DNA from 2 places in the Streptomyces mirabilis genome. Region 1 is predicted to be linked to the other one. Evidence: predicted binding sites of a transcription regulator. Region 1 holds the regulator's gene; the other holds the start of a gene.

Evidence for each region. The regulator HrcA, encoded in region 1, represses chaperone genes, less so after heat shock. The targets are predictions, from matches to a motif close to TTNGCACTCNGNNNNNCNGAGTGCNAA.
Region 2: the regulator HrcA is predicted to act here: its motif matches at 4,385-4,411, upstream of groES (co-chaperone GroES).

Annotation. Positions count from the first base shown of each region.
Region 1 is NZ_CP074102.1:5,835,216-5,842,353, reverse strand. It holds gene SMIR_RS25715 (VOC family protein) at 1-150, opposite strand, end outside; gene SMIR_RS25710 (16S rRNA (uracil(1498)-N(3))-methyltransferase) at 236-976, opposite strand; gene SMIR_RS25705 (nitronate monooxygenase) at 973-2,061, opposite strand; gene dnaJ (molecular chaperone DnaJ) at 2,173-3,309, opposite strand; gene hrcA (heat-inducible transcriptional repressor HrcA) at 3,310-4,332, opposite strand; gene SMIR_RS25690 (MBL fold metallo-hydrolase) at 4,559-5,389, shown strand; gene SMIR_RS25685 (DUF3097 domain-containing protein) at 5,421-6,230, shown strand; gene hemW (radical SAM family heme chaperone HemW) at 6,513-7,138, opposite strand, start outside.
Region 2 is NZ_CP074102.1:3,260,644-3,267,781, reverse strand. It holds gene SMIR_RS14255 (RNA polymerase sigma factor) at 1-1,177, shown strand, start outside; gene SMIR_RS14250 (class I SAM-dependent methyltransferase) at 1,218-2,405, opposite strand; gene SMIR_RS14245 (polysaccharide deacetylase family protein) at 2,516-3,445, shown strand; gene SMIR_RS14240 (polysaccharide deacetylase family protein) at 3,442-4,221, shown strand; gene groES (co-chaperone GroES) at 4,556-4,864, shown strand; gene groL (chaperonin GroEL) at 4,994-6,616, shown strand; gene SMIR_RS14225 (ester cyclase) at 6,717-7,138, opposite strand, start outside.

The DNA of each region.
Region 1 (7,138 bases):
CGCGATGCCCGCCGAACCGGCGGTGGGACTGAACTTCTCGTACGGTCCTTCGGTCGCGCCCGACTGGGGCTTGAGGCCGAGGACCTCCGCGTAGAAGCGGTAGCAGACCGGGAAGTCCGAGACGAGCAACCGTACTTGGGCGAGTTCCAAGGCGTCCCCCCGTGGGTGGGCGTGGCGTGCGGGCGTGCGTGTCGTGGTCGGCGCGCGTGTCGTACGTGTCGTGGTCGGCGTGGTTTCAGGACCAGCGGCCGGTGCGCCCGAGCAGCAGCGCGGTCGCCGCGGTCCCGGCGGTCGAGGTACGCAGCACGCTACGCCCGAGCCGGTACGCCTTAGCACCCGACTCCGCGAAGAGCGCCAGCTCCTCGGGAGAGACGCCTCCTTCCGGGCCGATCACGAGCACGATCTCGCCCCGCTCGGGCAGTTCGGCCGTGGCCAGGGGTTCGGCGCCACTCTCGTGCAGAACGGCCGCGAAGTCGGCTTTGGCGAGAAGCGCAGCAACCTGCTTGGTCGTCGCCGCGTCCGCGACCTCCGGGAAACGCACCCGGCGCGACTGCTTGCCGGCCTCCCGGGCCGTGGCCCGCCACTTGGCGAGCGCCTTCAGACCCCGCTCGCCCTTCCACTGGGTGATGCAGCGGGAGGCGGCCCAGGGGACGATCGCGTCGACGCCGGTCTCGGTCATGGTCTCGACGGCCAGCTCGCCCCGGTCGCCCTTGGGAAGCGCCTGGACGACGGTGACACGGGGCTCCTCCACCGGCTCCTCGGCCACGGAGTCCATCTGGACGATCAGGCGGTCCTTGCCCTCGGTGGCGACGACCACGCACTGGGCCCAGCGCCCGGCCCCGTCCGTGAGGACGACGTCCTCGCCGGGGTTCAGCCGCTTCACGGAGACGGCGTGCCGCCCCTCCGAGCCGTCGAGGACATGCCGTCCGACGCCGTCCGCGTCGAAGTGCTCGACCACGAACACCGGTGCCGTCATCGAACCTCACCCCCCGCTTCCCCGGCGGCCGACAACGCTGTCCTGGCCGCCTCGAGCTCCGCGCTCAGCACCTCCACCAGCTGCCCGGCGGACAGCTCGCGCGCCATGCGGTGCCCCTGCCCCGCCCACAGCGCCATGCCCTGCGCGTCGCCCGCCTTGGCGGCCGCCTTGCGCAACGGGGAGGTGAGGTGGTGGACCTCGGGATACGCGGCGGGCGCGTACGGGCCGTGCTCACGCATGAAGCGGTTCACCAGGCCGCGCGCCGGCCGCCCGGAGAACGCGCGCGTCAGCTCCGTCCGCACGAACAGCGGGTTGGTCAGCGCCTGCTTGTGCACGGCGTTGGCGCCGGACTCCGGGGTGGCGAGGAACGCGGTGCCGAGCTGTGCCGCGTTCGCACCCGCGGCGAGCACCGCGGCGATCTGGCTGCCGCGCATGATGCCGCCGGCGGCGATGATCGGGATGTCCACGGTCTCGCGGACCTGCGCGATCAGCGACAGCAGCCCGATACCCGTACCGTCCGTCTCCGGGTTGTCGCGGTGGGTGCCCTGGTGGCCGCCCGCCTCCACACCCTGTGCGATGACCGCGTCGGCGCCGGCCCGCTGGACGGCGAGGGCCTCCTCGGCCGTGGTCGCGGTGATCACGGTGAGTGTGCCGGCGCGGCGCAGGGAGTCCAGGACGTCGGGGCTCGGGATGCCGAAGTGGAACGAGACCACCGGCACCGGGTTGTCGTGGAGGACGGCGAGCTTGGCGTCGTAGCCGTCGTCACGACCGCTGTCCGGTTCACCGAGTTCGGTCTCGTACCAGGAGGACTCGCCCGCGAGCTGGTGGGCGTAGACCTCGACCGCGGCGGGGTCCGCGTACTCGGGCTGCGGCACGAACAGATTGACCCCGAAGGGGCGGCCCGTGAGCCCGCGCAACTGCTTGATCTCCTGGTACATGCCGTCGGCGGTCTTGTACCCGGCGGCGAGGAACCCGAGCCCGCCCGCCTCGGACACGGCGGCCGCGAGATGCGGGACGGAGACGCCGCCCGCCATGGGGGCCTGCACGATCGGGTGAGGGAAGAGATCGGTCAGTGCGGTGGACATGACGGCATGTTGTCACGTCCTCCGAACAAGTCCGAATCGGGCCTTCCGCCTGGCATAGGCCACCGGGACGGACGGTCGAGCGCCTGGGGGCGGAGCCCCCAGGAACACCCGTCAGCGACCGTTGAACGCGTCCTTCAGGCGCGAGAACAGGCCCTGCTGCCCGGGCTGGAACTGCCCGGTGGGCCGCTCCTCCCCCCGCAGCTGCGCCAGCTCCCGCAGCAACCGCTCCTGCTCGGGATCGAGCTTCGTGGGCGTGGTCACCTCGACATGCACGATGAGGTCACCCCGGCCGCCGCCGCGCAGATGCGTGACACCCCGCCCGTGCAGCGGGATCGACTGCCCGGACTGCGTGCCCGGACGGATGTCGACCTCCTCGAGACCGTCGAGGGTCTCCAGCGGCACCTTGGTGCCGAGCGAGGCCGCGGTCATCGGAATGGTCACCGTGCAGTGCAGATCGTCCCCGCGCCGCTGGAACGTGGAGTGCGGCAGCTCGTGGATCTCGACGTAGAGGTCACCGGCGGGACCGCCACCGGGCCCGACCTCGCCCTCGCCCGCGAGCTGGATCCGCGTGCCGTTGTCGACACCGGCGGGGATCTTGACGGTCAGCGTGCGACGCGACCGGACCCGCCCGTCACCGGCGCACTCGGGGCAGGGAGTCGGGACGACGGTCCCGAAGCCCTGGCACTGCGGACACGGCCGGGAGGTCATGACCTGCCCGAGGAAGGACCGCGTGACCTGGGACACCTCACCCCGCCCGCGACACATGTCACAGGTCTGGGCCGAGGTACCCGGCGCCGCGCCCTCACCGTTGCAGGTGGCGCAGACGACGGCCGTGTCGACCTGGATGTCCTTCGTCGTGCCGAAGGCCGCCTCGTCCAGCTCGATCTCGAGCCGGATCATGGCGTCCTGGCCACGCCGCGTACGCGACCGCGGACCGCGCTGCGACGCCGTACCGAAGAAGGCGTCCATGATGTCCGAGAAGTTCCCGAACCCACCGGCGCCGAAGCCGCCCGCACCGCCGCCGCCCGACTGGGACAGCGGGTCGCCGCCGAGGTCGTAGACCTGCTTCTTCTGCGGGTCCGACAACACCTCGTACGCGGCGTTGATCTCCTTGAACCGCTCCTGCGTCTTCGGATCGGGATTGACGTCCGGGTGCAGCTCGCGTGCGAGCCGCCGGAAGGCCTTCTTGATCTCGTCCTGGGACGCGTCGCGGCGCACGCCGAGTACGGCGTAGTAGTCCGTGGCCACTTACGACTCCGCCAGGATCTGTCCGACGTACCGTGCCACTGCGCGTACCGCTCCCATCGTTCCCGGGTAATCCATGCGGGTCGGGCCGACCACGCCGAGTTTGGCTACTGCCTCGCCGCCCGAACCGTAGCCGACCGAGACCACGGACGTGGAGTTGAGTCCCTCATACGCGTTCTCGTGACCGATTCGCACGGTCATGCTCGAATCCCCGGCCTCACCAAGCAACTTGAGAAGCACGACCTGCTCCTCCAGCGCTTCGAGCACCGGCCGGATGGTGAGAGGGAAGTCATGTCCGAAGCGCGTCAGATTGGCGGTTCCGCCGATCATCAGCCGCTCCTCGGTCTCCTCGACGAGCGTCTCCAGAAGAGTGGAGAGCACCGTCGCGACCGTACCCCGGTCCTCCGCCTCGAACGCGTCCGGGAGGTCCTGCACGAGCTGCGGGACGTCCGCGAAGCGACGGCCCGCGACCCTGCTGTTGAGCCGGGCCCGCAGATCCGCGAGAGACGTTTCTCCGAACGGGGCCGGGCAGTCGATCATGCGCTGCTCGACCCGCCCGGTGTCCGTGATCAGCACGAGCATCACACGAGCAGGGGCGAGGGACAGCAGCTCCACGTGCCGCACGGTCGATCTCGTCAGCGACGGATACTGCACGACGGCGACCTGCCGGGTCAGCTGCGCGAGCAGCCGCACCGTCCGCCCGACGACGTCGTCCAGGTCGACCGCGCCGTCCAGGAAGTTCTGAATGGCCCGCCGCTCGGGCGCGGTCATCGGCTTGACGCCGGCGAGCTTGTCGACGAAGAGCCGGTAGCCCTTGTCGGTGGGGATCCGCCCGGCGCTGGTGTGCGGCTGGGCGATGTACCCCTCGTCCTCCAGGGCCGCCATGTCGTTGCGGACGGTGGCCGGGGACACTCCCAGCCGGTGCCGCTCGGTCAGCGCCTTGGACCCGACCGCGACCGGTTCGTCGGTGCCGACATAGTCCTGGACGATGGCGCGCAGCACTTCGAGCCTGCGTTCACTGAGCATCGCGCACACCTCCAGCTCTCGACCCCTCGGCGCCTGGCTTGGCACTCAGCGTGTGCGAGTGCCAGCATTCCCCGGCCCAGTGTACGGCCGGTGGGTACGGCCCCGGCAAGGGCGGCCCCGCGATCTTGTGCAAGGTGCACGGACGTACACCGACGTGTCCCGTGATGTCACACCGTCCCTGCCCGCGATGTCGTACCGTCCACGCCCTCACCGCTAGCGTCGGCGTATGAAGGTGACTTGGGAAGAGGCAGGGTGGGAGCAGCTGACACCGCGGGTGGGGCGGCGGCGGCTTCCGGTCTGGGACTGCACGGTCGGGCTGGTCGTGGGCGAGGGCGGGGCGCTGATCGTCGACGCGGGGTCGAGCCTCGCGGAGGGCGCACGGTTGCGCGGGGAGGCGCAGGCGCTCGCCGGCCGCCGTGTGACCTTCCTCGCGCTCACCCACCCCCACTTCGACCATGTCCTCGGCGCCGCGGCGTTCGCGGGCGCGGAGGTCCTCGTCGCGGGCGGCTCGGCCGAGGTGTACGAGCACGGGCGCGAGGAGCTGTACGCGGACGCTGTGCGGGGCGGGCTGGATGCGCGGGCGGCGGAGGACGCGGCGGACACCCTGGTGCGTCCCCGGCACTACGTGTGGGGCACCTGGCATCTCGAGCTGACCGGCGGCGTCGAGGTCCTGCTGGTGCGGACGGGCGAGGGCCACACCGCCCACGACCTCGTGGTCGTGGTGCCGGGCGAGCCGACGGTGGTGTTCTGCGGCGACCTGGTCGAGGAGTCCGGCGAGCCCCAGGCGGGCCCCGACGCCGTACCGTCGCGCTGGCCCGGGGCCCTTGACCGGTTGCTCGACCTCGGCGGGGAGGACGCGCTGTACGTGCCCGGTCACGGGGCGGTCGTGGACGCCGGGTTCGTGCGGTCCCAGCGGGACGCGTTGGCCGCGCGTTTCGGCGTGCCGGGTTCCGCCACGGCCGGTCTCGCCACGCCCGGTCTCGCCACGCCGGGTTTCGCCACGCCCGGTTTCGCCACGCCCGGTTTCGACGCGTCGGATTTCGGCGTGTCGCGGTGAGCGCCGCCGGGCTTCTCCTATCGTCATCCGAATGCGCCAGTACTCTCCGGACCTGACTCCGCCGTGGAAGAAGCCCAAGCCCGTGCCGGAGGTTCCGGCGGAGCCGGGCCTGGTGGTCGAGGAGCCGGCTACCGGCTTCTGCGGTGCGGTGATCCGCTGCGAGGCGGGCACGGTGACGCTGGAGGACCGCTTCGGCAAGCACCGCGTGTTCCCGCTGGAACCGCGCGGCTTCCTCCTGGAGGGCCGGGTAGTCACTCTCACCCGCCCCTCTCCCTCCAGCACCGCCGTCCGTCCCACCCGCACGGCCTCCGGTTCGGTGGCCGTCCCCGGCGCGCGGGCCCGGGTCGCCCGTGCCGGCCGGATCTACGTGGAGGGCCGCCACGACGCCGAGCTGGTCGAACGGGTCTGGGGCGACGATCTGCGCATCGAGGGCGTCGTGGTCGAGTACCTGGAGGGCGTCGACGACCTGCCCGCGATCGTGGCGGACTTCTCGCCCGGGCCGGACGCCCGCCTCGGCGTCCTCGTCGACCACCTGGTGCCCGGCAGCAAGGAGTCGCGTATCGCGGCGTCGGTCACGAGCGAGCACGCCTTGGTCCTCGGCCATCCCTACATCGACATCTGGGAAGCCGTGAAGCCGTCCTCCGTAGGCATCCCGTCCTGGCCCCGGGTCCCCCACGGCCAGGACTGGAAGACCGGCGTCTGCCGCGCCCTCGGCTGGCCCGAGAACACCGGCGCCGCCTGGCAGCACATCCTGTCCCGCGTCCACTCCTACAAGGACCTGCAGCCGGAGCTCCTGGGCCGAGTGGAAGAACTCATCGACTTCGTCACAGCCCCCCACTGACAAACCCGATCCTCGTCCTCGAACGCCGGACGAACTGGAGGGCGTGGACCGCGGTGGGTGGGGTGCGTCCCCCGGCCTCTCCCTGGAACGCCGGACGGCCCGAGGTCTATAGGGGCGCGGGGAACTGCGCGACCAGCCCCCACCCGCCCTCGGCCGAAGAACTCCACACGGCCGGAGATCCGGGGCGCAGCCCCGATCCCCCAGGGGCGCGGGGAACTGCGCGACCAGCCCCCACTCGCCCGCAGAAGAAGAACACCGCCGGGGTCCGGGGGCGCAGCCCCCTCAGTCCACCAGGTCTCTTACCACCGCGTCCGCCAGCAACCGCCCCCGCAACGTAAGCACGGCCCGCCCCTCGCCATACGGCCCGGATTCGAGCAACCCCTCCGACAACGCACGCCCCGCCGCCGCAAGCCCCTCCACCCGCAGCAGCGACAACGGACACCCCTCCCGAAGCCGCAGCTCGAGCAGAATCCGCTCCACCCGCCGGTCCTCCTCCGAGAGCAGCTCACGCCCCGCCCCCGGAGACCGCCCCGCGGCCAACGCCCCCGCATACGCCCCGGGATGCTTCACGTTCCACCACCGCACCCCGCCCACGTGACTGTGGGCCCCGGGCCCGGCCCCCCACCAGTCGGCGCCCCGCCAGTACAGCTCGTTGTGCAGGCACCGCCCGGCGGCGGAAGTGGCCCAGTTCGACACCTCGTACCAGTCGAACCCCGCCCCGGACAGCACCTCGTCGGCGATCAGATACCGGTCCGCATGCACATCGTCGTCCGTCATCGGCACCTCGCCCCGCCGGATACGGCGGGCGAGCTGCGTCCCCTCCTCGACGATCAGCGCGTACGCGGAGACATGGTCGGGCCCGGCACCGAGCGCGGCGTCGAGCGAGGCCCGCCAGTCGTCGTCGGACT
Region 2 (7,138 bases), 2.6 Mb from region 1:
CATCGTCCGTGACGTCGGCATCGCCGAGGAGCTCGCGCAGGACGCCCTGGTCGCGGCGCTGGAGCAGTGGCCGCGGGACGGCGTCCCGGACAACCCGGGCGCGTGGCTGACGACCACGGCCAAGCGTCGTGCGATCGATCTCGTACGCCGCAGGGAGCAGTACGCGCGCAAGCTGGAGGAGGTGGGGCGGGACCTTTCGGTGACCGCCCCGCACCACCTCGACGAACCCTCCGACCCGGACGACATCGACGACGACCTGCTGCGGCTCGTCTTCACCGCCTGCCACCCCGTCCTCTCCGCCGAGGCCCGTATCGCCCTCACCCTGCGCCTGGTCGGCGGTCTGACCACCCCCGAGATCGCCCGCGCCTTCCTCGCCCCGGAGGCGACCGTCGCCCAGCGCATCGTGCGCGCCAAGCGGACCCTGGCGACGAAGGACGTCCCCTTCGAGGTCCCCTACGGCCCGGACCGCGAGGCCCGCCTCGGGTCCGTACTCGAGGTCATCTACCTGGTCTTCAACGAGGGGTACGCGGCCACGGCGGGCGACGACCTGCTGCGCCCCGCCCTGTGCGAGGACGCGCTGCGACTGGCACGCGTGCTCGCCGAGTTGATGCCCAAGGAGCCCGAAGTGCACGGGCTGGTGTCCCTGCTGGAGCTCCAGGAGTCCCGCGCCGCCGCCCGCACCGGCCCCTCGGGCGAGCCCGTCCTCCTCAAGGACCAGAACCGGCGCCGCTGGAACCGCCTGCTGATCCGCCGCGGCTTCGCCGCCCTCGGCCGGGCGAGCGCCGTCACCACCGGACCCCCCGGCCCGTACGCCCTCCAGGCCGCCATCGCCGCCTGCCACGCCCAGGCGTACGCGTACGAGGACACGGACTGGCGGCAGATCGCCACCCTGTACGGGCTGCTGGCGACCCGTTCCCCGTCTCCCGTGGTCGAGTTGAACCGCGCCGTCGCCGTCTCCATGGCCGAGGGCCCCGCCGTGGCGCTGGAGATCGTCGACCGTCTGACCGGTGAACCGACCCTGCGCGACTACCACCTGCTGCCCAGCGTCCGCGGCGACCTGCTGGCCCGCCTCGGCCGTACGGCGCAGGCCCGCGCGGAGTTCGAACGAGCCGCGGGCCTGGCCCGCAACGAACGGGAACGCGAGCTGCTGGAGACGCGGGCGCGGGACTGCGGCTAGAGGACTGCCGGCAGGAGGACTGCTGCCAGGGGGACTGCCGCTAGGAGGCGTGCCGCCGGACCGGGTGGCCGAGCAGCATCGTCGGTGCCCCCGCGACCCTGGTCAGGAAGACGGTGGCCGAGTGCGGGCCGTGCGACTTGGGCAGGGCCTTCTTGCGGAGTTCCTCCGGCTCGACCGCCGACCCCCGCTTCTTCACCGTCAGCACCCCGACCCCCCGCTCCCGCAGCAGCGCCTTCAACTTCTTCACGTTGAAGGGGAGTCGGTCGGTGATCTCGTAGGCGGAGGCGTACGGCGTCGGGCGCAGTTCGTCCGCCGTGACGTACGCGATCGTCTCGTCGACGAGTCCGCCGTCGACTTCCTCGGCGACCTCGGCGACCAGATGGGCGCGGATGACGGCGCCGTCGGGCTCGTACAGGTAGCGCCCGACCTCGCGCACCGCGGGGTCGGGGAGGCCGCGGCCGCGCAGCTCGCGCGGGCCGGGCAGCAGGGTGGCCCGCACCAGCCCCGGCTCGGTGCCGAACCACAGCACCGCCTCCTTCACGTCACCGGCGTCCGAGATCCACTCGGCCTCGGCCTCGGCGGGGACCGCCTCGTGGGGGATGCCCGGGGCGATCTTCAGGGCGGCGAGCGGGGCCTTCAGAGCCGTCGCGATCGCCCAGGAGAGCGGGGGCGAGTACGCCTCCGGGTCGAAGATCCGGCCGCGTCCGCCGCGCCGCGCCGGGTCCACGAAGACCGCGTCGTACGCCTGCGTGTCGACCTCCGTGACATCGGCCTCGCGCACCTCGATGAGGTCGGCGAGCCCGAGCGCCTCGGCGTTCGCGCGCGCCACCACCACCGTCAGCGGGTCGCGGTCGACGGCGAGGACGCGGATTCCGGCACGGGCCAGCGCGATCGCGTCGCCGCCGATGCCGGAGCACAGGTCGGCGACCGAGCGCACGCCCAGGGACCGCAGCCGCCGCGCGCGATGGGTGGCGACCGTGGTGCGCGTCGACTGCTCGACCCCGTTCGGGGTGAAGAACATCCGCTCCGCGTCCTCGGCGCCGAACTTCGCCGCCGCCCGCTGCCGCAGCCGCGCCTGCCCGAGCGCGGCCGAGACCAGTTCGGCCGGGTGGTCGCGGCGCAGCCGGGTGGCGACGGCCAGCTCCTGGGCCGGTTCGGTGCCGCGCACCTCGTCGAGCAGGGCGCGGCCCTCGGGGGTGAGGAGGGAGGCGAAGGAGACGTCGTTCACCGGCCCATTGTCGGTCAGCGCGGGCGGGTGTGGGCCAGTCGGTGGACGGTGCGTCCCCGGTCGCGGTGTCGGAGCCCCGGACGCGCGGTGGCCTGCAAGGATCCGACACCATGCGATCAGTACGACAAAAGTACAAAAACAACGCAAAGAGGGCGCGCGTATGGGGCGGGGTCGCCGTCCTCGCCGTCGCCGCCCTCGCGTCCGGTTGCGCCGACGACGACACCAACGGCGCCCGTTCGGCCCAGGGGCCCCAGCAGGCGCTGCACGCGCCCCCGGCCCGCGCCCTCGACTCCTACGCCGCCAGACTCCGCGAGCAGCAGGCCGCCCGGGCCGCCGCGGCCAAGCACTGGGGGCTCACGAAGGTCCCGCTGGCCGCGCCGCCGGCCCCGGCGAGAAAGCCGGTCATCAGACCCCGCGACGGCTTCGAGGTCACCGATCAGGAAGAGCTCGGCCTGCCGCCGGTCTTCACGACCGTCCCCACCAAGGACAAGGTCGTCTTCCTCACCATCGACGACGGCTCCGAGAAGGACCCCGCGTTCCTCAGGATGATGAGCGACCTGAAGATCCCGTACACCGCCTTCCTGAGCAACTACCTGGTCAAGGACGACTACGGGTACTTCCGGAAGATGCGTGACCAGGGCGTCACCCTCAACAACCACACCCTCACCCACCCCTACCTGCCCGGGCTGTCGTACGAGGAGCAGCGGCACGAGATCTGCGGCATGCAGGACATCATGGAGAAGCAGTTCGGCAAGCGCCCGAAGGTCCTCAGGCCGCCCTACGGCAACTACAACCAGGACACCCTGCGCGCCGCCAAGTCCTGCGGCATCAAGTACGCGCCCATCTGGGACGAGGAGGTCTTCGTCGACCACTGGGAGTACCGCGACTGGGACCGCGACCTGCACCCCGGCGACATCGTCCTCACCCACTTCCGCGGCAAAGAGGACTGGGACGGCACCATGCCCGACATGATCCGCCGCTTCCTGAAGCTGGTCACCGACAAGGGGTACGCGGTGGCACGGCTGGAGGACTACCTGTGAGAACGCGGGCGCTGGTCGCGGGGGCGCTCACCGCGGCGCTCCTGACCGGCTGCACCGGCTGTGCCCAGTCCGTCGACCCGATCGAACGGCTGGGCAAGAAGGCCGCGCAGGAGGTGCGCAGGTCCAGGCCGAACGGGCCGACCCCGGCGACGTACCGCCACTGGGGGCTGCCCACCCCGCTCGCCGCCCCGCCGCAGCAGCCCGCCCGGCCCGCCCTCCGCGGCGCGGCGCCGGGACTGGCCCCCGTCGTGGACCGCGTACCCACTCGCGACAAAGTGGTCTTTCTGACGTACGACGACGGTGCCGAGCGCGATCCGCGGTTCGTCGACATGGTCCGTGAACTGCGGCTGCCGGTCAGCATGTTCCTCACGGACAGTGTCGTCGGGCCGGGGTACGGGCACTTCGCCCAACTGCGGACGGTCGGTGCGAGCGTGCAGAACCACACCCTCCACCACGCCTCGCTGCGCGGACTGCCGTACGCGGGCCAGCGGGCCGAGATCTGCGGCCAGCAGGAGAAGCTCAAGGCCCGTTTCGGCATCCGCCCCCGGCTCTTCCGTCCCCCCTACGGCGCCTACGACACCACCACGCTGCACGCCGCCGCCGACTGCGGGGTCGTGGCCGTCGTCCTCGGCCGGGGGCCCGACGCCCACCGTCTGCGACCGGGTGACATCCTCTCCGGCTTCGAGGAGCCCAACCTCACGGAGGCGACGGTCAGACTCCTGCGACGCATCCAGGCGGAGGGCTTCACACCGGCGCGCCTGGAGAACTACCTCTGACCGTTCGGCTCGGGGAGGCATCAACTCGGGGAGGCATCGATCAGCCCGTCCGGTGTTCGAGGACGAGGCCGTTCAGACCGATGGCGGGGGTCTGGGGGCGGCAGCCCACGGGCGCGCCGACACGCACGCCGGGTGCCCAAAACCCCACGCCACGCCGGACGCTTTGGCACTCCGCTTGACCGAGTGCTAATCGCGGTCATAGTCTCGGCCCTGGCACTCCCCCCTGGAGAGTGCCAATAGCGACGGGCAGGTCCGGCACCCGCGACGACGGATCCACCTGGTCGCCACCTCAGACAGTTAACCCCGTGAGATCTCCGAAGGGGGAGGTCGGATCGTGACGACCACCAGCTCCAAGGTTGCCATCAAGCCGCTCGAGGACCGTGTTGTGGTCCAGCCGCTGGACGCCGAGCAGACCACGGCTTCCGGCCTGGTCATCCCGGACACTGCGAAGGAGAAGCCCCAGGAGGGCGTCGTCCTCGCCGTGGGCCCGGGCCGCTTCGAGAACGGCGAGCGCCTGCCGCTCGACGTCAGCACCGGCGACATCGTGCTGTACAGCAAGTACGGCGGCACCGAGGTGAAGTACAACGGCGAGGAGTACCTCGTCCTCTCGGCTCGCGACGTGCTCGCGATCATCGAGAAGTAGTTCACCGAGCTTCACCGTTTCACCCAGTTTTGCAGTGAACTGCGCCCCTGGCCCCCGCGACCATAACCAGCCGGGCGTCGGGGGCGCGGTTCGTTCACCCCAGTTTTCCGAGAGGGCTGAATCGCTCCCATGGCGAAGATCCTGAAGTTCGACGAGGACGCCCGTCGCGCCCTCGAGCGCGGCGTCAACAAGCTTGCCGACACGGTCAAGGTGACGATCGGCCCCAAGGGCCGCAACGTCGTCATCGACAAGAAGTTCGGCGCACCCACCATCACCAACGACGGTGTCACCATCGCCCGCGAGGTCGAGCTCGACGACCCGTACGAGAACCTCGGCGCCCAGCTGGTGAAGGAGGTGGCGACCAAGACCAACGACATCGCGGGTGACGGTACGACCACCGCCACCGTGCTGGCCCAGGCGCTCGTCCGCGAGGGCCTGAAGAACGTCGCCGCGGGTGCCTCCCCGGCGCTGCTCAAGAAGGGCATCGACGCGGCCGTCAAGGCGGTCTCGGACGAGCTCCTCGCCACCGCGCGCCCGATCGAGGAGAAGTCGGACATCGCCGCCGTCGCCGCGCTGTCCGCCCAGGACCCGCAGGTCGGCGAGCTCATCGCCGAGGCGATGGACAAGGTCGGCAAGGACGGTGTCATCACCGTCGAGGAGTCCAACACCTTCGGCCTGGAGCTGGACTTCACCGAGGGCATGGCCTTCGACAAGGGCTACCTGTCGCCGTACATGGTGTCCGACCAGGAGCGTATGGAGGCCGTCCTCGACGACCCGTACATCCTCATCCACCAGGGCAAGATCAGCTCCATCCAGGACCTGCTGCCGCTGCTGGAGAAGGTCATCCAGTCCAACGCCTCCCGGCCGCTGCTGATCATCGCCGAGGACGTCGAGGGCGAGGCCCTGTCGACCCTGGTCGTGAACAAGATCCGCGGCACGTTCAACGCCGTCGCCGTGAAGGCCCCCGGCTTCGGTGACCGCCGCAAGGCCATGCTCGGCGACATCGCCACCCTCACCGGTGGTCAGGTCATCGCCGAGGAGGTCGGCCTCAAGCTCGACCAGGTCGGTCTGGACGTGCTGGGCAGCGCCCGCCGTGTGACCGTCACCAAGGACGACACCACCATCGTCGACGGTGGCGGCAACTCCGAGGAGGTCCTCGGCCGGGTCAACCAGATCAAGGCCGAGATCGAGAACACCGACTCCGACTGGGACCGCGAGAAGCTCCAGGAGCGCCTCGCGAAGCTGGCCGGCGGCGTGTGCGTGATCAAGGTCGGCGCCGCCACCGAGGTCGAGCTCAAGGAGAAGAAGCACCGTCTGGAGGACGCCATCTCCGCGACCCGCGCCGCGGTCGAGGAGGGCATCGTCTCCGGTGGTGGCTCCGCGCTCGTCCACGCCGTGAAGATCCTCGAGGGCAACCTCGGCAAGACCGGCGACGAGGCCACGGGTGTCGCGGTCGTCCGCAAGGCCGCCGTCGAGCCGCTGCGCTGGATCGCGGAGAACGCCGGCCTTGAGGGTTACGTCATCACCTCCAAGGTCGCCGAGCTCGACAAGGGCCAGGGCTTCAACGCCGCCACCGGCGAGTACGGCGACCTGGTCAAGTCCGGTGTCATCGACCCGGTCAAGGTCACCCGCTCCGCCCTGGAGAACGCCGCCTCCATCGCCTCCCTGCTCCTCACGACCGAGACCCTGGTCGTCGAGAAGCCGGCGGAGGAGGAGGCCGACGCCGGTCACGGCCACGGGCACTCCCACTGAGTCTCGTACTCCCGAAGAAGCCCCCGTTCCGCACGGAACGGGGGCTTCTCCCGTACTCGGTACCACCTGCCAGGTCCCGCACCACCGGCACCGACCGGTACTACTGCTCCAGCGCGTCCAGCGCCCCCAGCTGACCCAGCAGCCCCAGCTGGTCGTACTGCCACCAGCCCTCGGCGATCTTCCCGTCCTCCTGGCAACGGAAGACGGTCGTACCGGTCATGGTGACCTGCTTCCCGGTCGCCGGGATTCCCATGAAGTCGCCCTTGTGGGTGCCGTTCCAGGTCCACCGGGTGCAGACCCGGTCGCCCTGGGTGAGCTGGTCCTCGACGGTGAACGTGAAATCGAAACCGCCGCGCCACATCTCGATCTCGCGCCGCATCGCGTCGAGGCCGATGGTGTCCTGCGCGTTGGCCGGATCGTGGTCGTGGTAGCTCTCCGTCATCAGACCGTTGAGCGGCGGCAGTTCACCCGGCGTCGCGAGCGTCTCGAAGAACCTGCGGATGTTGGCCGCGTACAACTGCT